One region of the Endozoicomonas sp. ALD040 genome, then DNA from elsewhere that is predicted to be linked to it. Evidence: predicted binding sites of a transcription regulator. Region 1 holds the regulator's gene; the other holds the start of a gene.
The links. The regulator PhoB, encoded in region 1, activates phosphate uptake and scavenging genes when phosphate is short. The targets are predictions, from matches to a motif close to TGTCATANNNNTGTCANA.

Region 1 (5,414 bases):
TTGCTGCTGATGGAGGCTTCTGCGTAAGTCCGGTCGTTATAGGCTGGCTGTAGCTTATGAAGTCAGAAGCCTCGCCTGACAAGGCGGGGAGTGTCAAGGTGAGCTGCCTTGTTTCCTCCCGGGGCAGTTCTGGAAAATTGGATTTGTGCAGCAGGAGTGATGGTGCCTTTTATTGATTTTTCAGGCTTATCCTGGAAGCCGAGACATTATTTGAAACAGCAGATTCCAGAGCCCTGGAGAGACTGGCTGCTGGACAGAGGTTCCCTGACTCAGCGTTTGAAACATGAGTTTGACGGCGACTTCAGGGTTCAGGTTATTCGTCACGGGACCTTTATGCCGACCTGTTCGGAGCTAAAGTTTCTCAATAACTATGAACAGTCAAAGGCTACGTCCACGTCTGGTGAGTTGGCAGGATCATTCGAAAACAGACATTGCAGCAAAATGGCTTCTATCAGGGAGGTTCTGCTGATCTGTGGTGGCCGACCCAGAGTGTTTGCACGAAGTGTATTGCCTCACAGCAGTCTTATTGGCACGAACAGAGAGCTGCTGCAACTGGGCACTAAGCCCCTGGGGGAGTTTTTATTTAATCATCCCGGTATGCGTCGGGGACCATTTGAGGTAGCGGAACTGCCGGCTCGTCAGTTTAATCCTCATCTGGTTGAAAAATACTCTGATGAAACAGCCTGGGGAAGGCGGTCGTTATTTTATTTGCACGAAAAGTCTATATCTGTTTGTGAAATCTTTTTGCCGGACCTGTCTGAACAGACAGAGAAGCACTCCAGAGTCATGTCGAAGCATCCTGAACCCTGAAGCTCTACAAGAATGATTGTTTGTCGAAGCACTTACCTCGTGAAATATAGAGATTTCCGCAGTCGGTCTGGTCATGGCCTGATTGAGAACCTGGCCTGACCTGATAAACTGGCGATGCGGGTCATGATTCAGGGCGATGAGCAATAAGAATCTCAGCGATGATAATAAAGATGCAGATAAGCAGCTAAATATTATGATGCAATTCAGAAAACCAATGGCGGTATTGGCAGGCACTGAAGTAGTTCTGCAACGATTTCCCCGTTTAAAAGATTTCTTACGGCTGGCCCGGCTGGACCGGCCTATTGGTATTTATCTGTTGTTCTGGCCTACTATGTGGGCACTCTGGGTGGCGGCAGAAGGTGTACCGAGTCTGAAGAATCTGGTGATTTTTTCGGTCGGCGTGGTTTTGATGCGCAGTGCAGGCTGCGTTATTAATGACTTTGCTGACAGGAAAGTGGACGGCCATGTTAAGAGAACACAGCATCGACCGCTGGTAACGGGTAAAATTCAGGAAAAAGAAGCGCTGATCTATTTCTCCGGTATGGTACTTTTGTCTTTCATTCTTGTACTCTTTACCAATACTCTTACCGTCCAGCTCTCTTTTGCCGGATTATTGCTGGCCTCGGCTTACCCTTTTGCCAAAAGACACACTCATCTGCCTCAGGTGGTTTTGGGGGCTGCTTTTGGCTGGTCGATACCCATGGCTTTTGCGGCTCAGAGTGGCTCGTTGGGAAACATCGTCTGGCTGATGTTTCTGGCCAATCTCTTCTGGACAGTGGCTTACGATACTCAATACGCCATGGTGGATCGTGACGATGATCTGAAAGTAGGTATCAAGTCCACAGCCATTCTATTTGGCGAGATGGATAACCTGATTGTTGGTTGCCTGCAGGTACTTACCCTGATGACACTGGCCATGGCAGGCCATCAACTGGAGTTAGGTGCTCTCTATTATCTCTCATTGTTGGCTGTCGCAGCCCTTTTCGTTTACCAGCAATGGTTAACCCGTCGTCGTGAGCGTGAAGCCTGCTTCAGGGCGTTTCTTAGTAACCACTGGGCCGGAGCCATTGTATTTGCAGGTTTCGTGTTGAGTTATCTTTGATCTTCAATCCGGCTTAGAGCCCGGTAAGTATTGCTACTTATGGTGGCTGTGGGGATAAATGGCGAAAAGCCTTACCCTGTAAACCCTGAGGGATCTTTTTATTTTTAAGCTGCAATATCAGCCTTTAGTGTGTCATCTGCCTGTAACATTTCAAAGGTGTAATGTCCGGTGTATAGTGCGGTTGATCAAAGTAGTGAGAAGCAGCCTGAGCGATAGGAAAGGTGCTGTCCTGAGACACTACCATCCTGATATAGCCCTAATGAGCTTCAGCTGATAGATGCCAGAACGTCACCGCCGAAATCGAATCGACAGATAACAGGTAGAGATTAATGCCAGGAAAGACCATTCTGATCGTAGATGACGAAGCACCGATTCGCGAAATGGTGACCGTTGCTCTGGAAATGGCAGGGTATGACTGTCTTGAGGCAGCAGATGCCAGAGAAGCGCACTCTCTGATTGTGGATAACAAACCCGATCTGATCTTGCTGGACTGGATGTTACCAGATGTCTCTGGAATTGAACTGGCCCGTCGTCTGAAGCGCAATGAGCTGACCTCTGAAATACCCATTGTTATGTTGACGGCCAAAGGTGAAGAAGACCACAAAATCCAGGGACTTGAAACCGGTGCCGATGACTACATCACCAAGCCTTTTTCTCCCCGCGAGCTGGCTGCTCGTTTAAAAGCGGTTCTCCGTCGTACAGGCGGATTTGATAACCAGTCTCCCATTGTCATCAAGGGATTGGAGCTGGACCCTGTCAGCCACAGAGTCTCTATTGATGGCTCACCTGCTGAAATAGGACCTACCGAGTACCGTTTGCTGCAGTTTTTCCTGACGCACCAGGAGCGTGCCTATACCCGTGGGCAGTTACTGGATCAGGTCTGGGGTGGCAACGTTTATGTGGAAGAGCGAACCGTTGATGTACACATTCGACGCTTGCGTAAGGCCTTAGGTGATAACTACGAAGCCTTTGTGCAAACGGTTCGTGGTACTGGATATCGTTTCTCAACGAGGGTGTAAACCTTTTATGCTCAGTGCTCAGCAGTTATCTGGCCGGGAGTAATATGACAACAATTTCAAAAACCCATTTGCTGAGCCGCATGATCGCCTACGTGATTGTCGGGTTTTCCCTGGGCTGGTTGTTTGGAGAGCCTTTTTTAGGACTCTGTGTGGTCATGGGAGGTTATTTTGTCTGGAGCTTCCGTCAGCTTTTCAAGCTGCTGGACTGGCTGAATGACCCCAAGGCCAGGAGCAAAGAGCCTCCTGAGAGTAAAGGGTTCTGGGGGCAAATTTTTGATGGTATCTATCGATTGCAAAAACAGCACAGTCGTTCCCGGCAAAAGCTGGCCGGAGTGATTGAACGTGTTCAGGAATCAACTGCTGCGCTGAACGACGGTGTTGTAATGATAGATAATCAGAGCAACCTGGAATGGTGGAATCCCGCCGCTGGAACTTTGATAGGGCTTAAGACGCCTGACGATCAGGGGCAGTTGATTACCAATCTGCTACGTGATCCAAGGTTTGTCGACTACTTTGAGCAGGGTGGTTATCAAAAAGCTCTTGAGATCCCCTCGCCAATCAACCCTGATCATCAACTGCAATTTAATATAACGGTTTATGGCAAAGGCAATCGTCTCATGACCGTTAGAGATGTCACGCGCTTGAATCAGCTGGAAGTCATGAGAAAAGACTTTGTTGCCAATGTCTCCCATGAACTGAGAACACCACTGACGGTTGTGTCTGGATACATCGAAACCATGCTGGACAGTCTGGGCCCGGATTCAGGTCTGCCCCCTGTTTGGGAAAAAGCACTGAACAGGATGCAGGAGCAGTCGCTGAGAATGCAGAATCTGGTGGCAGACCTGCTGTTGCTGTCCAAACTGGAGTCGGCTGAAGCTCAGGCAGACGAGAATGGGGTTCATGTTAAAACCCTGCTCAGCAGTATCGTTGAAGACGGATGTGCACTCAGTGGTGAAAGCCGGCATCAGATTTCTCTGGATTGTCCTGAAGATGTCTTTTTGGCAGGCAGCAGTAATGAGTTGCGCAGTGCCTTCTCGAATCTGGTCTTTAATGCCGTGCGCTATACACCCGAGGGTGGGAAAATACTTGTGCGCTGGTGGCAGGACGGGGAAGGCGGACATATGATGGTAGAAGACAATGGTGTCGGTATTGATCCAATGCATATTCCGAGGTTGACTGAGCGCTTTTACCGGATTGATAAAAGTCGTAGCCAGAATACCGGGGGAACGGGGCTTGGCCTGGCTATCGTCAAGCACGTCATGCTGAGACACGGAGGCAAACTCACGATCAGCAGTCACCCAGGAAAAGGCAGCCGCTTTATTTGCCACTTTCCGGAAAAATGCCTTGAGTTGGAACACTCATGAAAGCAGAAAAGGGCCGGTGGCACCTTTTCTGCTTTTAGGACTACCATCAAAAAATGAATAATCTTTTCATGGTTTCATCATTCGCGAACAGTCTGTTGTACTACAGACTGATCCTGACTATCTTTACTCTGAAACGCTAATCCCCGGGAGCTGGCAGGGTGGTGGATTTTAACCATCCTGCAAAGACCGGGCTTGCGTATTTGTATTTTCTTTACTAGTTTGTATCTGTCTCTTGAACACCTGCTGTGGGGTGCACTGCGGGCTGTTGGTCAGAGTGTTGATGAGAGTGGTCCCACCTGAGCACTCTGTAATGGGATCCCCAACTGATTACTTCGAGTCAGAGGGGGAGGTTTTTCAAAGAATGATACTTTGATCCATTGGTGTCTCTATTCAAGAAGTTGCAGACCGGGCATGAACCCGAAATACTGACGAAGGTAGACTTACTCTTCGCCAACGACGCATTCCAGACGTTTTTTGCCGGTGCGGTCCAGGTAGCTTTGGAAGTCACGCGGCAAGCGCCCTGTGGTAGAGCCATCCCATTGGACAGTGTCGCCGGCTTCTGTCTGGTACTCAAAAGTAAACCTTTGGACATTACGACGACGTTTTTGAGTCGCTATTTCCAGATGGTCCAAGTCTTCCATTGAAATGCCGCGTTCGGCCATGATCTGCTTAACGGCTTCAATGTTTTCGAGTTTGGCTTGACGCTCTTCGTCAATCTTATTGCGGGCTTCAACTTTCTCCTGCATTACGTCCTGCATTCTGGAGATGATACGCTCAAGATCTTCGACATGAACATCTTTAAACAAAGAGCGGATACGAGTTTTACTGCTCAGGCGGTGATGAATTTCTTCAAAAACGTTCATTCAGGAACTCCCAATTCAGACTAATTCGACCGGGTATTAATGGTTATCAATGACGGAGGTAACTATTTATACAGGAAGCTTTAAATTGATGGAAGCATTTAATGTGCTTTTATGGACTATTTAAATAGATTTAATAACGCTTTATGTGATGGTAGGAATAATTTTGTGCAATACATAAACGGTTATGAGTCATCAAGACATGCAAATGAATTGAATTGCTTTGAGTGGGTATTGCTTGTTTTTAAAAAACAGCCAT
Region 2 (5,414 bases), 370 kb from region 1:
GGCTGTTTAACCGTCTCTGTAATGTCTTGTTATTTATAGAAAAAGAAAGTAGATCTGAGATCTCCTTTCGAGCCAGACCTCTTGAATTCAGCTCTATAACTTTAATGATTTCATGAAGTTGATCGCCAATACTTAACGTCATCATTGTCTCTTAAATGTGTCCCTTAAAATCCTATTCGGACAATTATAGGACATGTAAAGGACAAATAAAGGAGATTCTGGGACGTTTAAAGGCAGACTGACCTTAGACCGCAAATTTCATTTGAAATGAGCCTGAAAGACAATGGAATAAACGCCTCCCGTCACTCTGACAAATGCGTCATTTTCATGCATTGGACGAATGTATAACTCATCGCCAGAACTGCTTCTTTGCACATCGCTAAGAGCGGTTGTGATCATTACGTGCCTGGGCTTTGTTGCAGGCTGTTGTGAGTTAAGAAATGTTCCTGCACTTGCGAGGTTATATAATCCCTCCGTGGTAACAAATGGTGTTCGTTGATTGTCACTGAGCTGCTTATAATATGCAGCTAATGGAGAGTCTGGTACTTCGAAGGCTTCATGGTGTAGATAGTGGTTCCCATCGTTTGTTCGTATCAGAAACCTTGTGAATATAGCCTGCCTGATGACAGCTATATAGTTCACCATTCCTATTGGCTTATCTATTAGAATTTTTCTTATATCACCTTGATTGTTTTTGTATTCAAATTGATTGTTAGAAATCTTTTTTATTTCAGCAGCAGTAGAAATAAACGAGATAAATAAAAATATTATCATTGATCTTTTCACTGTGATTCTCTCTTGAAAATTTTACTTTGATTCGGCCTCGATCACAGTTAATCAACATTAGCACAAATACACTATTCAAGCAGTCACATAGTAAATGCTATCTGCTCGTTCGCTGCGCCCAGCCGATCGTATAAGGCGGCTGAAGCAGGCATTATATTTTTCTACCAATTATCGAGAAAGGTAATAATATGAAGAAATGCTTTTTTGAGGAACGAGTTGATGGAAACAGCTTGCTATGTCTGTGTTAAACAGCAACCGGCTCAGGAGAAAAGCCCTCTTTTTTAAACTTGAGAGGTTTAGAGATAAAACCTTCAACAGACGACTGACTACAGGCAATAAAAGACTCACTGAACATTCACGAGACATCAACAACCTCATGATGTAGTCTACGGTGTCAAGCTTGATGCTCTTGAGGAGTTGCTGTGGCGGGAAATAATTTCACAAAATTTATAGGTCGAAAAGGCAAGGTTTATAACGCTCGCTGGGAGGTGGCATTTGACCGCATCCTCACGCCTTTTGAAGAATTTATCCATCGTCAAACGACCAGCGGTATCCTTCTGATGATCTGCGCTGTCATCGCTCTGGTGATCGCGAACAGTAATCTGTACCCCCTCTATGAACAGATCCTGAAAACCTACGCCGGAGTCTCATTCGGCGACGGTGGTCTGAAGATGTCTGTTCACCATTGGGTCAATGATGGCTTGATGGCTTTTTTCTTTTTCCATGTTGGTCTCGAACTCAAGCGTGAATTCCTTGTCGGTGAGCTTTCCGACCTCAAGCATGCCGTATTGCCTATCATGGCGGCGATTGGTGGTATGGTGGTGCCCGCACTGATCTATGCCGGTATCAACCCGAGCGGTGTTGCTGCAGACGGCTGGGGCATTCCAATGGCAACGGATATTGCTTTTGCTGTTGGTACTTGTGCGCTGCTGGGTGGTCGTGTTCCTAAAAGCCTGATCACCTTCCTGGTGGCCCTGGCCATTGTGGATGACCTGGGCGCTATCATGATCATTGCCGTCTTCTATACCAACGAAATCAATCAGCTTGCTTTGCTATGGGCTGCAGGATTTACTGCATTATTATGGGTTCTCAATGCTTCCGGTATTCGTAGTCCATTGCCTTATCTGCTAATAGGTGCGGGCCTCTGGTTTCAGCTCTACGAAGCAGGTATTCATGCGACATTGGCTGGTGTTATTACCGCTTTTGCCATACCGGCAAAACCCAAATACGATCCAGTTGCATTCAGCTTTCAGGTAAAAAATCTGATTCGACGATTTGACCGGAGTTACCGCCCTGGTGAAGATGTTCTGCGAAATGAAAAAGTGCTGGCTTACGTTCGGGCTCTGGGTAATGGTGCCCGCCTTGCAGAAGCTCCACTGCAGAAAATAGAAACGGGTCTGCACCTGCCTGTTACCTATATCGTCATTCCTATTTTTGCCTTGGCTAACGCCGGTATACCCTTTAATGTATTCTCCGGGGATACCGAGATTTTCAATAACGTCACTCTGGGTGTTACTCTGGGTCTGGTATTAGGGAAGTTAATTGGTATTGCCGGTGCTACCTGGGTAGGCTGGAAACTGGGATGGGGTGATTTGCCACACGAATGTAACTTCCTGCATATTGTCGGTGTTGCCTTCCTGGGCGGAATTGGTTTCACCATGTCTATCTTCATATCAGAGCTGGCATTTGCTGGCAGCCCCAATGATCTGGTACTGGCAAAAGCAGGGGTTCTGATTGCCTCCCTGATCGCGGGTATTGCAGGCTTTATCTGTTTGACTAAAGCTTCTCCAAAGGCTGATGAAAAGGCTACTGCTGAGCAGGCTTGAAGTCAGACTATTATCTGAGAACGAATAACCCGGAGTTGGCTCCGGGTTTGTTTTTTAGGGATATAGTTACGGCTCTCGCCATTGCAACATAATTCCTTGAAAGTGTTGTTCAAAGACTCGCAATATACGAAAGAGTTTCTGGATGGCGCTGGACCAGCCTAAGCAGGGTAACGACCTGACCATTGGGTACACTGCGCCCTTGCTCCCAGTTCTCCAGGGTGCGGACAGAGGTATGCAGCAAGCGTGCAAACACGCCTCTGGACATATTAAACGTTTCACGAATACCGACAATCTCATCTGGTGAGATGCTCAACTCGCCTTTATCGTCTACCTGATGGCTTCTCAGCGTCAACTTACCTTCTGAGTGCTCCCTGGCTTCAGCAAGAGCAGAGCTGAGTTCCGAGAATAAATCACGATTGCTCATTACGCCATGCCTCCATAAATAGTCTTAACTTTTTCCTCTGACTGGCAGTCAGGTCTGTCATTTCATTTTTGCTGTACAGGGTCAGCAGATAAAAGCGCTGATGTTCATCCAGATAATAATAAATGACTCGTAAACCACCGCGTCTGCCTTTACCCTTGCCAGCAAAGCGCATCTTACCCCGGAGGCATAATTTTTAATGCTAACACGTTACACAAAAGTATAAATTTCTCAGCTGCTTGAAATATTTTAGGATTTGCATTTGCCGCTGATGCAGATGCTACGAAGTAAAGAAAAAGTAATGTTAATAACTTCCTCATCATAAACTGCCTTTATCGATGGTCAGAGCGTTTCAAGGTAGCATTTTTTTTGAGAAATATGACAGCGGGGTATTCCTTTATGCTATAGCCTCTCCAGTGGTGGGACGAGAAAAGCCAGTTTTTGTCGTCTTTGTGTCAACAATGTCATTAAATAGTCATTTGTAACCGTTATAAAAAGCCCTGATCAAATTGAATAAAATCAGGAATCTCAATGGAACTGAAACTCGCTCGCAACGCTATCACTCTGGCAGCTCCCTTCATTTTGGCTGGCTGTTCAATGGTTCAGGAAAACGTTGAAGTTTCCCATCCCACCATGGAGCCGATCGCTCGATATGCTTCTGGCACTTACCATAAAGGGGCTGCAGAGATTGTGGCCTGGCATAAAGCCAGTCAATCTATCTATGTTGTCAACGCCCTGGATAAAACCGTAGATATTCTCAGCGGTAAATCACTCAAGGGGCAGCCACTGGCTGATCCGACCATGGATTCCAATATACTCAAAATTGGCAAGATCAATCTTGAATCCAGTATTGACGGCATGAAGCTGGGCACCGCCAACAGCGTTTCTGTTCATGGCGATCTGCTGGCTGTTGCTGTTGAAAATAGTGACAAACAAAAGAAAGGCGTTGTCATTGTTTATAAGCTCGATTCTGAAGGTGGCGCTGTATTCAGTGACTATAAGGTTGTAGGTGCACTGCCTGATATGGTGACCTTTACGCCCGATGGAAAATACCTGCTGACAGCAAACGAAGGTGAACCCTCATCGGATTACAAAATTGACCCGGAAGGTTCAGTCAGTGTCGTCAAGGTTACCTCTGAAGGCAAACTGGAAGAACCACGTCATGCTACTTTCACTGCTTTCAACAAGGGGTACTCCAGAAACAGTGAGCTGCCAGAGGATGTCAGGGTTTTTGGTCGTGATGCTTCTGTGGCTCAGGATCTTGAGCCCGAGTACATAGCCGTTTCTGATGATTCCAGAACAGCGTACGTCTCTCTGCAGGAAAACAATGCCCTGGCATTGGTTGATATTGCCAATGCTCGCATTGATTCTATTGTTCCCCTTGGTTACAAGGATTATGGTCAGTTTGCGATGGATGCCAGCAATAAAGACGGTGGTGTGAATCTGCAAAAATGGAGTGGTGTCTATGGTATGTATCAGCCAGATACCATTGCTACCTATTCCGTAGAAGGTAAAACCTATGTTGTAACAGCCAACGAAGGTGATGCCAGAGATTATTGGTACAAAGCTGCTTCTGAAGCTCAATGTCTGGCTTCTGGTGGTCTGAAATACGATGATGAAGACGGTTGCCTGGGGTTCACAGAAGAAGTTCGTACCAAAAAGGTTAAGGTGGCCCTGGAGCATCCTAACGCTGAAGCAGCCAAAGACCAGAAAAAGCTGGCTCGTCTGAAAATTACCAACACTCTGGGTGATTCGGATAACGACGGCAAGTTTGAAGAACTTTACTCCTACGGAGCACGCTCATTTTCTATCTGGAACGAAACAGGTGAGCTGGTCTATGACTCAGGCAGCGACTTTGAAGAAGTGACGGCTGCTGTGCTGGGTAAACACTTCAACAATAATGACGAAGAAACCAAAGGTGATAACCGCAGTGACGACAAAGGCCCTGAGCCAGAGGCATTGGCTGTGGGTGAGATTGATGGACGTCAATATGCGTTTATTGGTCTGGAACGAACCGGCGGTGTCCTGATGTACGACGTGACTCATCCTGAAAAAGCCAAGTTTGTCAGCTATGTCTACAACCGTGATTTTTCAGTTGATACTGAGAAAGAACCAGAAAAAGCGGGGGATGTTTCTCCGGAGGGTATGAAGTTTGTAGAAGCCACTGACAGTCCAACTGGAAAGCCTTTATTGATAATCGGTCATGAAGTCTCTGGTTCTACACTGGTATATCAGGTAGATTGATTAGACGTGCCTTTCGGTAGATTATTATCGTTTTTGTCTTCAAAGGGTTGAGGGTTGCCAGAGAATTTCCGGCAACCCTTGTTTAAAGTGAAGCTCTGTTCAGATGACGGTGATTTTTTCGACTTCTATCTCGGTTG

Region 2: a site for PhoB is predicted at 3,496-3,513, ahead of ACOJUN_RS11015 (choice-of-anchor I family protein). Genes of this name have one in related genera too.

The regions. Positions count from the first base shown of each region.
Region 1 is NZ_CP184829.1:2,707,882-2,713,295, forward strand. Features, by position in the region: gene ACOJUN_RS09525 (chorismate--pyruvate lyase family protein) at 160-810, shown strand; gene ubiA (4-hydroxybenzoate octaprenyltransferase) at 1,025-1,912, shown strand; gene phoB (phosphate regulon transcriptional regulator PhoB) at 2,242-2,931, shown strand; gene phoR (phosphate regulon sensor histidine kinase PhoR) at 2,976-4,295, shown strand; gene ACOJUN_RS09545 (hypothetical protein) at 4,736-5,158, opposite strand.
Region 2 is NZ_CP184829.1:3,082,395-3,087,808, forward strand. Features, by position in the region: gene ACOJUN_RS10995 (Fic family protein) at 1-145, opposite strand, end outside; gene ACOJUN_RS11000 (hypothetical protein) at 259-786, opposite strand; gene nhaA (Na+/H+ antiporter NhaA) at 1,209-2,612, shown strand; gene ACOJUN_RS11010 (helix-turn-helix domain-containing protein) at 2,722-3,036, opposite strand; gene ACOJUN_RS11015 (choice-of-anchor I family protein) at 3,565-5,277, shown strand; gene ACOJUN_RS11020 (YgiW/YdeI family stress tolerance OB fold protein) at 5,377-5,414, opposite strand, start outside.